One region of the Alteromonas sp. S015 genome, then DNA from elsewhere that is predicted to be linked to it. Evidence: predicted binding sites of a transcription regulator. Region 1 holds the regulator's gene; each other region holds the start of a gene.
What was found. Region 1 encodes MetJ, which represses methionine synthesis genes. Its sites were predicted from a motif close to TAGACGTCTAGACGTCTA; they were not measured.
Positions count from the first base shown of each region.

Region 2: msrA (peptide-methionine (S)-S-oxide reductase MsrA) is a predicted target of MetJ. The motif match lies at 1,782-1,799, and genes of this name have one in related genera.
Region 3: thrA (bifunctional aspartate kinase/homoserine dehydrogenase I) is a predicted target of MetJ. The motif match lies at 2,145-2,162, and genes of this name have one in related genera.

Region 1 is NZ_JAZETO010000010.1:107,265-111,618, reverse strand. It holds gene metF (methylenetetrahydrofolate reductase) at 71-958, opposite strand; gene metJ (met regulon transcriptional regulator MetJ) at 1,120-1,452, shown strand; gene V7R42_RS17850 (malic enzyme-like NAD(P)-binding protein) at 1,629-2,864, opposite strand; gene V7R42_RS17845 (hypothetical protein) at 3,555-3,872, shown strand; gene rpmE (50S ribosomal protein L31) at 4,054-4,266, opposite strand.
Region 2 is NZ_JAZETO010000011.1:33,775-38,128, reverse strand. It holds gene V7R42_RS18320 (hypothetical protein) at 1-1,065, shown strand, start outside; gene msrA (peptide-methionine (S)-S-oxide reductase MsrA) at 1,160-1,705, opposite strand; gene V7R42_RS18310 (thiol-disulfide oxidoreductase DCC family protein) at 1,929-2,324, shown strand; gene V7R42_RS18305 (SDR family NAD(P)-dependent oxidoreductase) at 2,314-3,039, shown strand; gene V7R42_RS18300 (sodium-dependent transporter) at 3,349-4,354, shown strand, end outside.
Region 3 is NZ_JAZETO010000004.1:179,418-183,771, reverse strand. It holds gene V7R42_RS09475 (excinuclease ABC subunit UvrA) at 1-1,982, shown strand, start outside; gene thrA (bifunctional aspartate kinase/homoserine dehydrogenase I) at 2,337-4,354, shown strand, end outside.

The DNA.
Region 1 (4,354 bases):
CGCATTGACCGCGCCTTTTGAGGAGTACTTCATTTAAAAACGTTAGCGGGCTTTTGGTTGCCGTTATCTATTAAACGCCCGAACGCACGCCCAGCATGTGGCAGATGGCGTAGCTTAATTCACTGCGGTTTAAGGTATAGAAATGGAAGTGTTTTACCCCTTCTTTAGCTAGTACTTTAACTTGGTCCATAGCAATGTTAGCGCCTATTAAATTACGGGTGGCTTGGTCGTCGGCATCAAGGCCGTCGAACATTTTGTGCAACCATCCCGGTACATGAACATTAGTGAACCCCGCAAATTTCACAAGTGTTTGGTAGTTGGTTACCGGCAATATACCTGGAACGATATCTAAGTCGACACCAGCTGCAGCAGCGCGGTCTCTAAATCGAAGGAAAACACTCGTATCGAAAAAGAACTGGGTTATCGCTTCTGTGGCACCGGCTTCTGCTTTGCGCTTTAAATTTAGCAAATCAAACTGTGCATTTGGCGCTTCAGGGTGCTTCTCTGGGTATGCAGCAACAGAAATATCAAAATCGGCAACGTCTTTTAACAAGGCAACAAGATCAGAGGCATACATCTCTGTTTTTTCTACTCCTGCCGGTAAATCGCCACGAAGTGCAACAATACGACGAATGCCTGAGTCCCAGTAGTCTTTTGCAATTTGCTTTAGTTCATCACGGCTAGCATCAACACAGGTCAAGTGAGGCACCGCTGCGACACCGGTCTGCTGCTGAATGCGCTTAACTACGTCGTGGGTTCTGTCACGTTCACCGCTATTCGCGCCATATGTTACTGACATGTAGCTTGGTTTTAGAGGTGCTAGACGCTCGACGGATTTCCACAAAGTCTTTTCCATGGCTTCCGTTTGGGGTGGAAAGAATTCAAAAGATACATCAATGTCACGCAGTTCCGACAGGGACTGGTTCAATGCATCGATACCTTGTGCGTAAGAAACCATGGCTTATTCTCTCAAAAATGTATTCTTATAGACGTTTAGACGTCTAAATTAAAGAATATATGTCTAGACGTCAAGAGGTTTACACTGCTCAATTGACCTTTTCGTGAACTTGTTTAGAATTTCTCTTCATAACATAAAAAAGAGTAGACCGAGTTAGTATAATGGCAGAATGGAACGGTAAATATATTCACCCCTACGCAGAGCATGGCAAAAAAAGCGAGCAGGTAAAGAAAGTCACTGTCTCTATACCAATTAATGTGCTTAAAGCACTTACTGATGAGCGTACTCGCCGCCAAATCAATAATTTGCGTCACGCTACTAATTCGGAACTGTTGTGTGAAGCATTTTTACATGCGTTTACCGGTCAACCATTGCCTAACGATGATGACTTACGTAAAGACAACCCAAATCGCGTGCCTGCTGAAGCCAGGCGCATTATGGAAGAAATGGGCATTGACCCAAGCTTTGAAAACGACGTGTCGGAAGACGACTAAAATTTAGCATTCAAATGAAAACGGCCCTGTTTTGTAAGTTAGCAGTTGTAAGGTACTGCTAGTTGATAACCTACAATACAGGGCCGTTTTTTATGTACCTGTATTCTTTAAGCGCACGTTTTAGCAAATAAAGGTTGAGCATAACCCAACCATTTTTAGCCTTGTGCACCAGAACTCTATTCTTCTGGACTTTCAGGCACGCGTGCAACGCCAGATTCAATCGCAGCCTTAGATACGGCGGTAGCAATACGCTCGCATAAACGCGGATCCATAGGTTTAGGAATAATGTATTCCTTACCAAATGTCAGGCTGTCACTTTTACTTGCAGCTAATACTTCTTCTGGTACAGGTTCTTTCGTGATAGCACGAAGGGCTTCTACTGCCGCTACTTTCATTTCATCGTTGATGGCCGTTGCACGAACATCTAGTGCGCCACGGAAAATAAACGGGAAACACAGTACGTTGTTTACCTGGTTAGGGTAGTCCGAACGTCCGGTAGCCATAATAAGATCTTTACGTACTTCGTGAGCAAGTTCAGGCTTTATCTCAGGGTCTGGGTTAGAACATGCAAATACAATCGGGTTTTCAGCCATCAAGGCCAGTGTTTCTGGTGGTAAAACATCCGGTCCAGACACACCAACAAAGATATCCGCACCTTCCATCACATCTTCAAGTGTGCGTTTGTCAGTGTTGTTAGCAAATAACTTTTTGTGCTCAGTTAAGTCTTCGCGACGTGTATGGATAACGCCTTTCCTGTCTAGCATATAAATACGCTCGCGCTGGGCACCGCATTTGATCAGTAATTCCATACAGGCAACCGCCGCCGCGCCAGCACCCATACATACTATTTTAGCGTTTTCTATATTTTTACCCTGAATTTCCAAGGCATTGAGCATGCCCGCTGCTGTTACAATAGCAGTACCGTGTTGGTCATCATGAAATACAGGAATTTTACAGCGCTTTATGAGCTCTTGTTCAATTTCAAAACACTCTGGTGCTTTGATGTCTTCTAAGTTAATACCGCCAAAGGTGTCGGCGATATTTGCCACGGTATTAATGAACTCTTCGGTGGTACGATGCTTGACTTCAATATCAATGGCATCAAGACCAGCAAAGCGTTTAAATAGAAGCGCTTTGCCTTCCATAACGGGTTTCGATGCCAGTGGGCCCAAATTACCCAATCCTAAAATCGCGGTTCCATTACTGATAACGGCAACCAAGTTACCCTTACCCGTATACTTATAGGCATTATCTGCATCTTCGGCGATTTCTCTGACCGGCTCGGCAACGCCCGGACTATAGGCAAGAGCAAGGTCGTCGACGCTATCGGCTGGTTTAGATAACTCTACGCGGATTTTTCCAGGTGTGGGTTTGGCATGATAGTCGAGTGCGCGTTGTCTAAAATCTGACATGTAAAAAGGTATCCTTAGATGTAGGGTTCATCGGTGTTTTCGTTCACGCTCTGTAGCTATTTTATTGTCGTTATAGTTATAGGTAGATAAACGTAAGCGCGTTACAATCAAGTAATGACAAAAGTGATTATAATTAGTTGTTAGCACTAGGGCTTGTAGATCTTTATTGTTTAGCAATCATCAACAGGCCCTAAGGTGGCATGTAGAAAAAAGCAGACTAGGCGTTAACCTTTACTGATTTTGCTCACATACCTGAATGGGTACAAGCCTCAGGTTTACACATAAAGTCTGTACCCAAAAAGCGCTACACGTCTTGAAAGTAATGCATTATTCACAGAATCAATGCTCACTATCAAAGTGTCGTTTGCAACTCTAACACAGCCAATCACTGTGTACATATCTGATCAGAATTCTCATATACCAATGTAGGTTAGGCATACTAATTAGACCAGTAAAATGGTGCTATAATTGCCATTCATGCTATTTATTTTGACTTGTTGGATCATTCCGTATGTCTATTGTGAGGAGGTGAAAACAAAGGTATCTAAAGGGTCTACGTTCTCGTAAATGTACTGGACATAAACCCAACTCAGGAAAATAGAACGCAGGGAGTGACTTCGTTAATTCTCCATCCAATATTTCTGATAAAATCCTGTGAAAGCCACTCAAAATTGCGCAGAAGGCGAGGATATGACAGAAAGAAAACTAATAACCGTGCTAACCGATGTGTGCGAAAGCGTAAAATCTGACAATAGTGGATTTGTTTGGCTAACTCACGTAGGGCATTGGAGAGCGCCGCAGGTAATTGCCGTGTTTAATACAGAGCAGGAAAAGCAGCGGGCGTTAACTAATGATTGGGATATAGACTTTATAAGCCAAGTGAATATTGCTTTGGCGTCAATTAAGTCAGCACCCGTTGGTATTTATTTTGATAGCGAAGAACAATGTAAAAAAGTCAGTGGCGGCAATTGGGACAGGCATTTATCCAACATTAAAAACCTTCACTGATTTCACGTGAAGCTGAATGTCGCAAAGCTAGTTACAAAAGTTAGCTACATTGGCGAAATAGTGGTTTTATGCAGAATATCGGCGTTAAAGCGCTGTTTGGTTTACCTTGTTTGTGTGAAGCGTGAATTTTAAGCAATAAAAAAGCGCCATAAAGGCGCTTTTTTCGAGCTCGATATCAGGCTTACTTTTTGCCCAACGCACCGAAACGCTTCTTGAAGCGATCAACACGACCACCAGTATCAACGTTACGTTGCTTACCAGTGTAGAAAGGGTGGCATGAAGAACATACGTCTAGGTTGATGTCTTTACCAAGCGTAGAGCGGATGTTCATTACGTTACCACATGAGCAAGTTGCTGTGATTTCTTCGTATTTTGGGTGGATATCTTGTTTCATTGGGTTACCTCACATAATAAGGCCGTATCGCTATACAACCCGAAGTCGCACACCATACGTTACTTAATTCAAATGATAAGTCGTTCAA
Region 2 (4,354 bases), on a different contig from region 1:
GAGCCCAAAGGCGTTGTCATTACTCCTGAACCTCAAGACTTAACAGAAGTCACCGTGGGTAAATGGATCCTTGATGAAAAAGGCAACGTGATGTTTGACCCTCAAACCTCAGGGTTGGTGGTGCTAGACGGTCAGCTTGTTACTATCGCAGATGCTAGCGCAGATACCACTCAGCAGTTGAAACTTCATAGCATTTCACCAGAAACCGCAACACTGAACGCATCGAGCGAACGCTTCTCGTTTTCCAATACTGTACGCCGAAGCTGCTTTTATAACTATTTAAGTGAGCAACCTGATTTAGAAGCGTTAGCCGTTGACCCCAGAGACAGCAATGTAATTTACACAGTTACCGAAGATGCCACCCGCACAGGTGCGCTAAGCCCTCGCTGTGAAACCAAATACGAGGAAACAGGATCAACAGATTACCCCACCTTGTTGGTAAAATTGACGCGAAAAGATAATGGTTCGGTTGAAATGTCGGATGTACGCCCTCTTCAGTTTCCGCAAGAGTTCGAAGTAGGTAATTTCCCTAACGATGGCATAGAAGGGTTGACGATGGCTGAAGACGGCACGTTATATCTGGCGCTAGAGAAAGATAAGGCAGGACAGCCGCGAATTTTTACATTGTCTGTTGATGAAGGCTTTTTCTCATCAAGCAACTTTGCCACAGTGAGCGAGCCTAACCTTCGACTTCCTGCGTTTACTTCTGGTAGTCACCCTATTAATGGGCTGGCGATATATACTCATTCAACGGGCGCATCCTATTTGTTTGGTGCGGCAAGAAACGACAATGAACTGTGGGTCATTGATGTGAGTGGCAGTAAGCCAACAAAGCGTATCCCAATTACATTCGACGTTTCCAGCGACCAGAATTGTGAACAGTACACAATGGATAATTCGTCGATGGAAGGATTAGTGACCATTGAAAACACCTTGTGGATCATCAACGATCCTTGGGAGAAAAACTACCTTAAAAACGCGACGTGTGAAGCGCATAAGAAGCGTTATGAAGACTTAGCGCCTTTATTATTTCCACTAGAAATTAACAGCGTTTGGTTTGAATAATAAATTAGATTGAAAAACAGAAGGGTTGCTTTTAAGCAACCCTTTTTATTGTTGGCTAACACTATTGATAGCGCGCTTAATATCGCTGTTTTATTTATGCGTCGCTGCGAAGTCGAGAAGCGAAGGTTTTTTTGAACTTCGCAAGCTTAGGCGCCACGACCATAGAGCAATACTGGTTCTGTGGATTATTTTTGAAGTAATCTTGGTGGTAGTCTTCGGCGTCGTAGTAGTTATTTACTGCTACTATTTCAGTCACTACGGGATCGGGCCAAATCTCTTCTTCTGTGATTTCTGCGATAATTTTTTCTGCTTCAGCTTTTTGTACTTCGTTGTGATAGAAGACCGCGCTGCGATACTGTGTGCCCACGTCGTTGCCCTGCCTGTTAAGCTGCGTAGGATTATGTAGCGCAAAGAAAATTTCTAATATCTCGCGGTAGCTAATGCTATCGGCATCAAACGTTACCTGTACCACCTCAGCATGGCCAGTATTGCCCGTGCACACCTCTTCATAGGTTGGGTCGGCTTTTTCACCCCCAGCATAGCCAGAAATTGCTTTTTCCACGCCCTCAACGCTGTTAAACGCAGATTCGATACACCAAAAGCATCCGCCTGCTAAGGTGGCGACTTGTAAATTTGCCATAGTAAAACCTCTCTTAATCTTTGACAGTAGTGTGGGTGCGTGTAGGCAACAACACAAGTCATCCAAGCGTGTTTTTTTATCGTATAAACGAATATTAAATAAGAATAACGTGCGAGTTAGGTAAAAGGATTTAACCTAAGTTATTAATAGTTTCTCTTGACGCATTTCGCTATATACACCAATGCGTTTCAGTGCGTTCAAGATTTGGCAGAGGTATTCAGTCGTGATTATTTTTTATGACGGTTATTGTCCGTTATGTATTGCTGAAATGCGTCATTTAAGAAAAAGAGATAAGCATAACAAATTGACCTTGGTAGATATTCAGAGCCATGATTTTTCAAGCCGATATCCAACCATGAACTGGCACGCGCTTAACGCGAGAATCCATGGACTTCGTGAAGACGGAACGCTAATAACCGGCCTTGATGTCACCCATGAAGCATGGAAAGCTGTTGGCATGGGTTGGCTATATGCACCGCTTCGCTGGCCTGTTATTCGTCACGTGGCCGATGCTTTCTACAATGTATTCGCAAAGCATAGGTACACCATTTCATATCTGTTAACAGGTAAAAAACGCCAGTGCGATCGCTGCATACCAGGAGAAGTCAATGACAAATAACGTCCTTATAGTAGGCGCGTCGGGCGGTATTGCGTCTGCGCTTGTTGAGCAATATAGCAGTGAAGGTGCTAGGGTGTTCGCAGTTAGTCGCGCCCCTGTATCTGACACCAGTCATTCTGGGAATGTTACCTATCATCAGCTGGCCGAACAGGACGACAGGCACATAAGCGAATTTGTTGAGCAGCTGTCTGAACAGCAGGTTATGTTAACCACAGTAGTGATCACAACAGGCTTTTTACACCGCGAAAGTGAGGGCATTCATCCTGAGAAACGTTTAGAAGATGTCAGCGAGCAAGCCTTAGCCGCTTATTTTTCGACAAACAGTATCATTCCCGCACTGTGGCTTAAGCACTTGGTGAATATTATGAGTAAAGAAGGCTCAACCCTTGTTTGCTTAAGTGCGAAAGTAGGCAGTATTTCAGATAATGGACTTGGCGGTTGGTACGGCTACCGTGCGTCGAAAGCGGCGCTCAATATGTTTGTTAAAACGGCGTCGGTAGAATACAAGCGCAGATTGAAAGACGTAATGCTTGTTTGTTATCACCCCGGGACGGTTGATACGGGGCTTTCTAAGCCTTTTCAAAAGAACGTCGCCGCCAAGAAACTGTTCACGTCTGAGTTTACCGCTAAACAGCTTATTCACCACCTTTCGGCGCTTAATCGAGACCAAGCTTGTCATTTTATCGACTGGAATGGCGAAGTGGTAACTTGGTGATACGGTCTAACATCATTTCAGCAAGTTCAACATCAAGACTTTTTATTTCACTGCTGTTACCATGCTACTTTTGGGAATGGTGCAGCGTATTGATAAGCCCATAGAGGTAGCAATACAACGCGTTGACGCCACACGTGAGTCATAACAACAAACGCCATCCTGATAATAAATAATACCAGTTCGCTCGGCTCGGTTCTTAAGAGCAGTAAGTACTGACAACAAGTGTAAATTGTGGGTATACGACGTGCTTGTGCATCACAAGGTGATACACCGAACTGCTATAACAATAACTCAACAAGAGGAAGGGATATGAGCGGGGCCAGAGAACAATTCGGATCGCGCATAGGTTTTATTTTGGCTGCTGCAGGTTCTGCGGTAGGCATAGGTAATTTGGTAGGTTTCCCTGTCGGTGCAGCTAAAAACGGCGGTGGTGCATTTCTTTTAATGTACGCTATTTTTGTTTTTGCCATTTGTTTACCGGTCATGCTGGCGGAAATGTCAGTAGGTCGCCATGCTAAAAAAGACCCGCTAGGCGCATATAGCGAGATTAGTGGGAATGAAAAGAAATGGAAGATCGCGGGGTGGCTGGCTATTGCCACGCCGTTCATGATAGCCGTTTTTTACATGGTTATTACCGTTTGGCTTTTCGGCTATTTGTTCGAAGCAGTAAGCGGAAATCTAGACAAGCTAGCGAATCCAGAAACCTTTGGGCTGTTTATTAATTCAGAAGCCATCTTTGTTTATATGGCTGCCGTTGTTGGTGTGGTTTACCTCATCCTTCAAGGCGGCGTAAAAGAAGGGATAGAAAAAGCGGCTAAGCTGCTAATGCCTGCGCTTTTTGTGATGCTCATTGGTCTCGTTATCTTTGTACTAACCCGCGAAAACGCGATGGCTGGTGTTGAGTTCTATATCGTTCCCGATTTTTCAAAAATCACTGCCGAAGTGGTGAACGGTGCGTTATCTCAAGCCTTTTTCTCTCTATCGTTGGGTATGGGTATTCTTATTACCTACGGTAGCTACATTGATAAGCGCGCAGATGTACCGAGTGCTGCCAAGCTAGTGGCATTAACAGACACGGCCGTGGCGTTCACCGCAGGTTTAATGATTCTTCCTGCTATCTTCTCTTTTAACCCAGACATTAATCCTGATGAGCTAAGCGAATCATCTGTAGGTATGATTTTTACTTATCTGCCTAGTATCTTCTTAGCGTTACAAGATTCTATTGGATATATGGGCGCATCGGTTGTTGCAAGTTTGTTCTTCTTGCTTGTTTTCTTTGCGGCAATTACCTCGTTAGTGTCTATTTTTGAAGTAC
Region 3 (4,354 bases), on a different contig from region 1:
TACTGTTATCGCTAGATATCGATGTTGATATTCCATGGCGTGAACTGCCTCAAAAAACGCGTGACTGGATCTTATACACCGACGAAATGCCTCAGTTACCCGTATACCGAAACTATAACCTAGCGCAAACCCGAAAAGCGCAGCAAGAGGGCGAACCTGCCAGCTACAATGGCAAGTTTATCAGCGCGCGACGTCATGTGCTCGATACCTTTAAAACGTCTCAAAAAGAGAAAATGAAGCAGCGAATTGCTCCCTTTATATCTGTTGAAGCATGTCCGGTTTGCCGTGGAAAAAAGCTTAAGCAAAGTGCGCTTGCAGTGAAAGTTGATGGCTTAGATATTATTGAATTTTCAAGGCTGCCACTACAGCAAGTTCACGAAAAGCTTCAGGCGTTAAGAAAGTCAGTCAACGGCGATACTTCAGAGCGTGGTCAGGTGATATGCAATATTACGGGCGACATTGTCGAAAGAGTGAAGCCCATAATAGCGCTTGGGCTTCATTACCTTTCGTTAGATAGAAGTACAACAAGTATCTCAGTAGGTGAACTACAGCGATTGCGTCTGGCGACTCAGCTTAAATCAAACTTATTTGGCGTTGTCTTTATGATGGATGAACCCTCATCCGGTCTTCACCCTCGCGATGTAGAAGGGCTTATTCACGCGCTTCACAATATTACCGATACGGGCAATTCACTGCTCGTTGTCGAGCACAATCCTTACGTCATCAAAGGGGCTAACTGGGTCGTAGACGTAGGGCCGAGGGCTGGAGTGAATGGCGGTGAGCTTGTTTATAGTGGGCCGGTTAACAAACTAGCAAGCATAAAAAACTCCCCAACGGCAGACTATGTTTTTAACAATAAAGCCCTAAGCCAGCGTATAAAACGTAAATCATCAGGGGTATTGCGTTTAAAAGACGTGTCCAGAAATAATGTCAGCAATGTTGATATTGATATTCCACTTGGTGTAATGACCTGTGTCACTGGCGTTTCCGGCTCTGGAAAGTCGAGTTTAATTAGCCAAGCATTAGTTGAGTTAGTCAAAGGTGGTTTAAGCTCGGCCGAGAAAGAAGGGAAGCGAGCGCAAGAAACAAGAGAAACGAAAGAACTGCTTACTGACGCCAATTCACTTCTCGCTCAAGACGCTTTTTCGCATGAAAGTGAGCCGCAGCAAGGCCGCATTGAAAGCGGGCTTGAAGAGTTGAGCCGTATAGTAGTGGTAGATCAGTCTCCCATCGGCAGGACACCCCGTTCAACATTGGCAACCTATACTGGTATATTTGACCAAATCAGAAGTTTATTTGCTTCAACCGAAGAAGCAAAAGCCCGAGGCTACGATGCAGGCCACTTTTCGTTTAACGTGGCAAAAGGGCGTTGCCCACACTGCGAAGGGGTGGGGGTGGTATCGGTAGAACTACTGTTTATGCCGAGTGTTTATTCCCCCTGTACAGTTTGTAACGGACAGCGTTTTAACGATAACGTACTAGAAGTTGGTTACAACGACCATTCTATCGCTGACGTATTATCGCTTACGGTTGAAGAAGCGCTTACTGTATTTAGTAGTAATCAAGTCATTACGCGGGGGCTTCAAACGCTAATGAACGTTGGGCTTGGCTATCTAACACTTGGGCAAAGTGCCACCGAATTATCAGGCGGCGAGGCGCAGCGCATTAAATTAGCATCAGAACTTAAACGCGCTCAAAACGCTAATACCCTTTACGTGCTCGATGAACCTACAACAGGTTTACACCTTTCAGACACTTCGCTACTTATGCAGCATTTAACCACGTTAGTCGAAGCGGGGAATACGGTGGTGATGGTTGAGCACAATATGCAGGTGGCTGGGGTTTGCGACCACGTTATTGATATGGGGCCAGGCGCGGGTGATGAGGGAGGAAAAATCGTTGCTGAAGGCAGCCCAAAGGAAGTGGCTACAGTTAAAACCAGCGTAACCGCGCCATTTCTAAAGGCGAGCTTAGGCGCTTAGTCTCTAAGAATATTGAGCATTTACATAAAACGCTAGAGGCCTAAACATTTCCAAATGCAACATTTGGTAGCAGAAATTACCATTTGTACCTTAAAGAGAAATATTAATCTGAGAGTGTTTCACTTTTTGCAATACAGTATGGTGAAAACTGCGGTTGACTTATAGACGTCTATACGGCAAATTGTTTGTATGAAAAAGATTCTAGTTACTCGCACCACCATCATGCTGATTACCACCTCAAATAGGGCGGTCGCTGGCTAGTGCAAGTAAGCAAAAGACAACGAAAGCCCGCCTAACACAGAGCGGGCTTTTTTTTACACACGTTTTAGCATGCGTAACCTTAAGGAGCAGCATATGAAAGTCTTAAAGTTTGGGGGTTCTTCTCTTGCCGATGCATCGCGATACATGCGCGTAATGGAAATTAGCACGGCAACCCACCAAACCGAAGGTGCTGCGGTTGTATTATCAGCCCCAAAAGGGGTGACTAACGCGCTTTCACTATTGTGTGAACAAGCAGCCGCGGGTGAAGATTTCCAGCCGTTATTCAATAAGTTAAACGACACGGTTACCGGCATCGCCAATAAGCTAAACGAAGAACTCGACGGATTTGCACATGCAAACGTGGTAGAGTTCATTAATGGTCACCTATCAGTATTAAAACAGCATCTTGAAGGTATAAAGCTGCTTGGTGTTGCGCCTGATAATATTGCTGCCGGTATTCTTAGCATTGGTGAGTACATCTCAGTGACACTCTTTAGCGCTATGCTATCGGCTAAAGGCATAAATAATCGCATTATTGACCCAGTTAAATATGTGCTTGCCGAGGGTGACTACCTAGATAGCATTGCCGACGTATCGCTAAGTAAAGCCCGTTTTTCAGACGTGCCTACCGATGGTAGTGAGTTTTTGGTTATGCCTGGATTCGTTGCCGTTAACGAAGCTGGCGAAAAAGTCACGCTTGGGCGCAACGGCTCAGACTATTCAGCGGCCATTTTAGCGGCGTGTATCGACGCAAGCTGTTGTGAAATTTGGACAGACGTAGACGGCGTCTACAACGCTGATCCTAACCAAGTGGAAGGCGCAGTACTGCTTGATAAGCTTACCTATCAAGAAGCGATGGAGCTGTCATATTTCGGTGCGAAGGTGCTTCACCCGAAAACGATCGGTCCAATTGCACAGCACCACATTCCGTGTTTGATCAGAAATACGTTAAATCCGGCCGCGCCTGGTACGCTAATTAGCAATGAAAAAAGCGAAGTGTGGACGTCGGTTAAAGGTATTTCACAGCTTGATAACGTTACCATGTTTAACGTCGCAGGCCCTGGCCTTAAAGGTATGGTTGGCATGGCAAGCCGTGTGTTCGAAGTCATGTCAAACGCGAATATTTCAATAAGCCTTATTACCCAATCTTCTTCAGAATACTCAATCAGTTTCTGTATTCAAAGCAAAGACGCCAGCCGAGCGTTAACGCTCCTTGAAGATGCGTTTGCACTAGAGCTTCAAAACCAATTGCTTGATCCTATCGAAGTGCGTCATGACCTCGCCATTGTTACGTTGGTAGGTGACGGTATGCGTCAAACCAAAGGGTTGGCAGCGCGTTTCTTTAACTCACTGGCCCAAGCGCGAGTAAACAATGTAGCGATTGCTCAGGGCTCTTCAGAGCGCTCCATTTCAACAGTAATTGAAAGTAAGCGTGCTAAGAAAGCGGTTAAGGTTATTCACCAGAATTTTTTCTCTGACCGCCATACCATCGACGTATTCCTAGTAGGGTGTGGCAATGTGGGAACCGAACTGCTAGGTCAAATTGAAAAACAACAGCCAGCACTTTTAAAACGCAATATTCAGCTGCGCGTTTACGGTATTGCAAATAGCCGTAAATTGCTGTTAAACAGCCAAGGTATTGATTTAAGCGGGGATTGGAAAGCGGCCCTGGACTCTGCAAGTGAAGGCTTAAGTGTGGAGCGCCTGCATCAGTTCGCAAACGATACCAGCTTGGTAAATCCGGTTATTGTTGACTGTACAAGCCATGAAGCGATTGCACAGCAATACGTAGATATGATGGAAAGCGGCTTCCACGTAGTAACGCCTAATAAAAAGGCGAATACCAGCGCTATGTCTTATTACCGCAAGTTGCGTAAGACTGCACTTACTACGAACCGCCAATATCTATATGAGACAACAGTAGGCGCGGGCCTCCCTGTTATCGACAACCTACAAAAACTATTCAGCGCAGGTGATGTGCTTCATCGTTTCGAAGGTATTCTTTCAGGCAGCTTGTCTTACGTATTCGGTAAGCTTGAAGAGGGCATGAGTTTGTCACAAGCGACACAAACGGCCAAAGACAATGGTTTTACAGAGCCAGACCCTCGCGA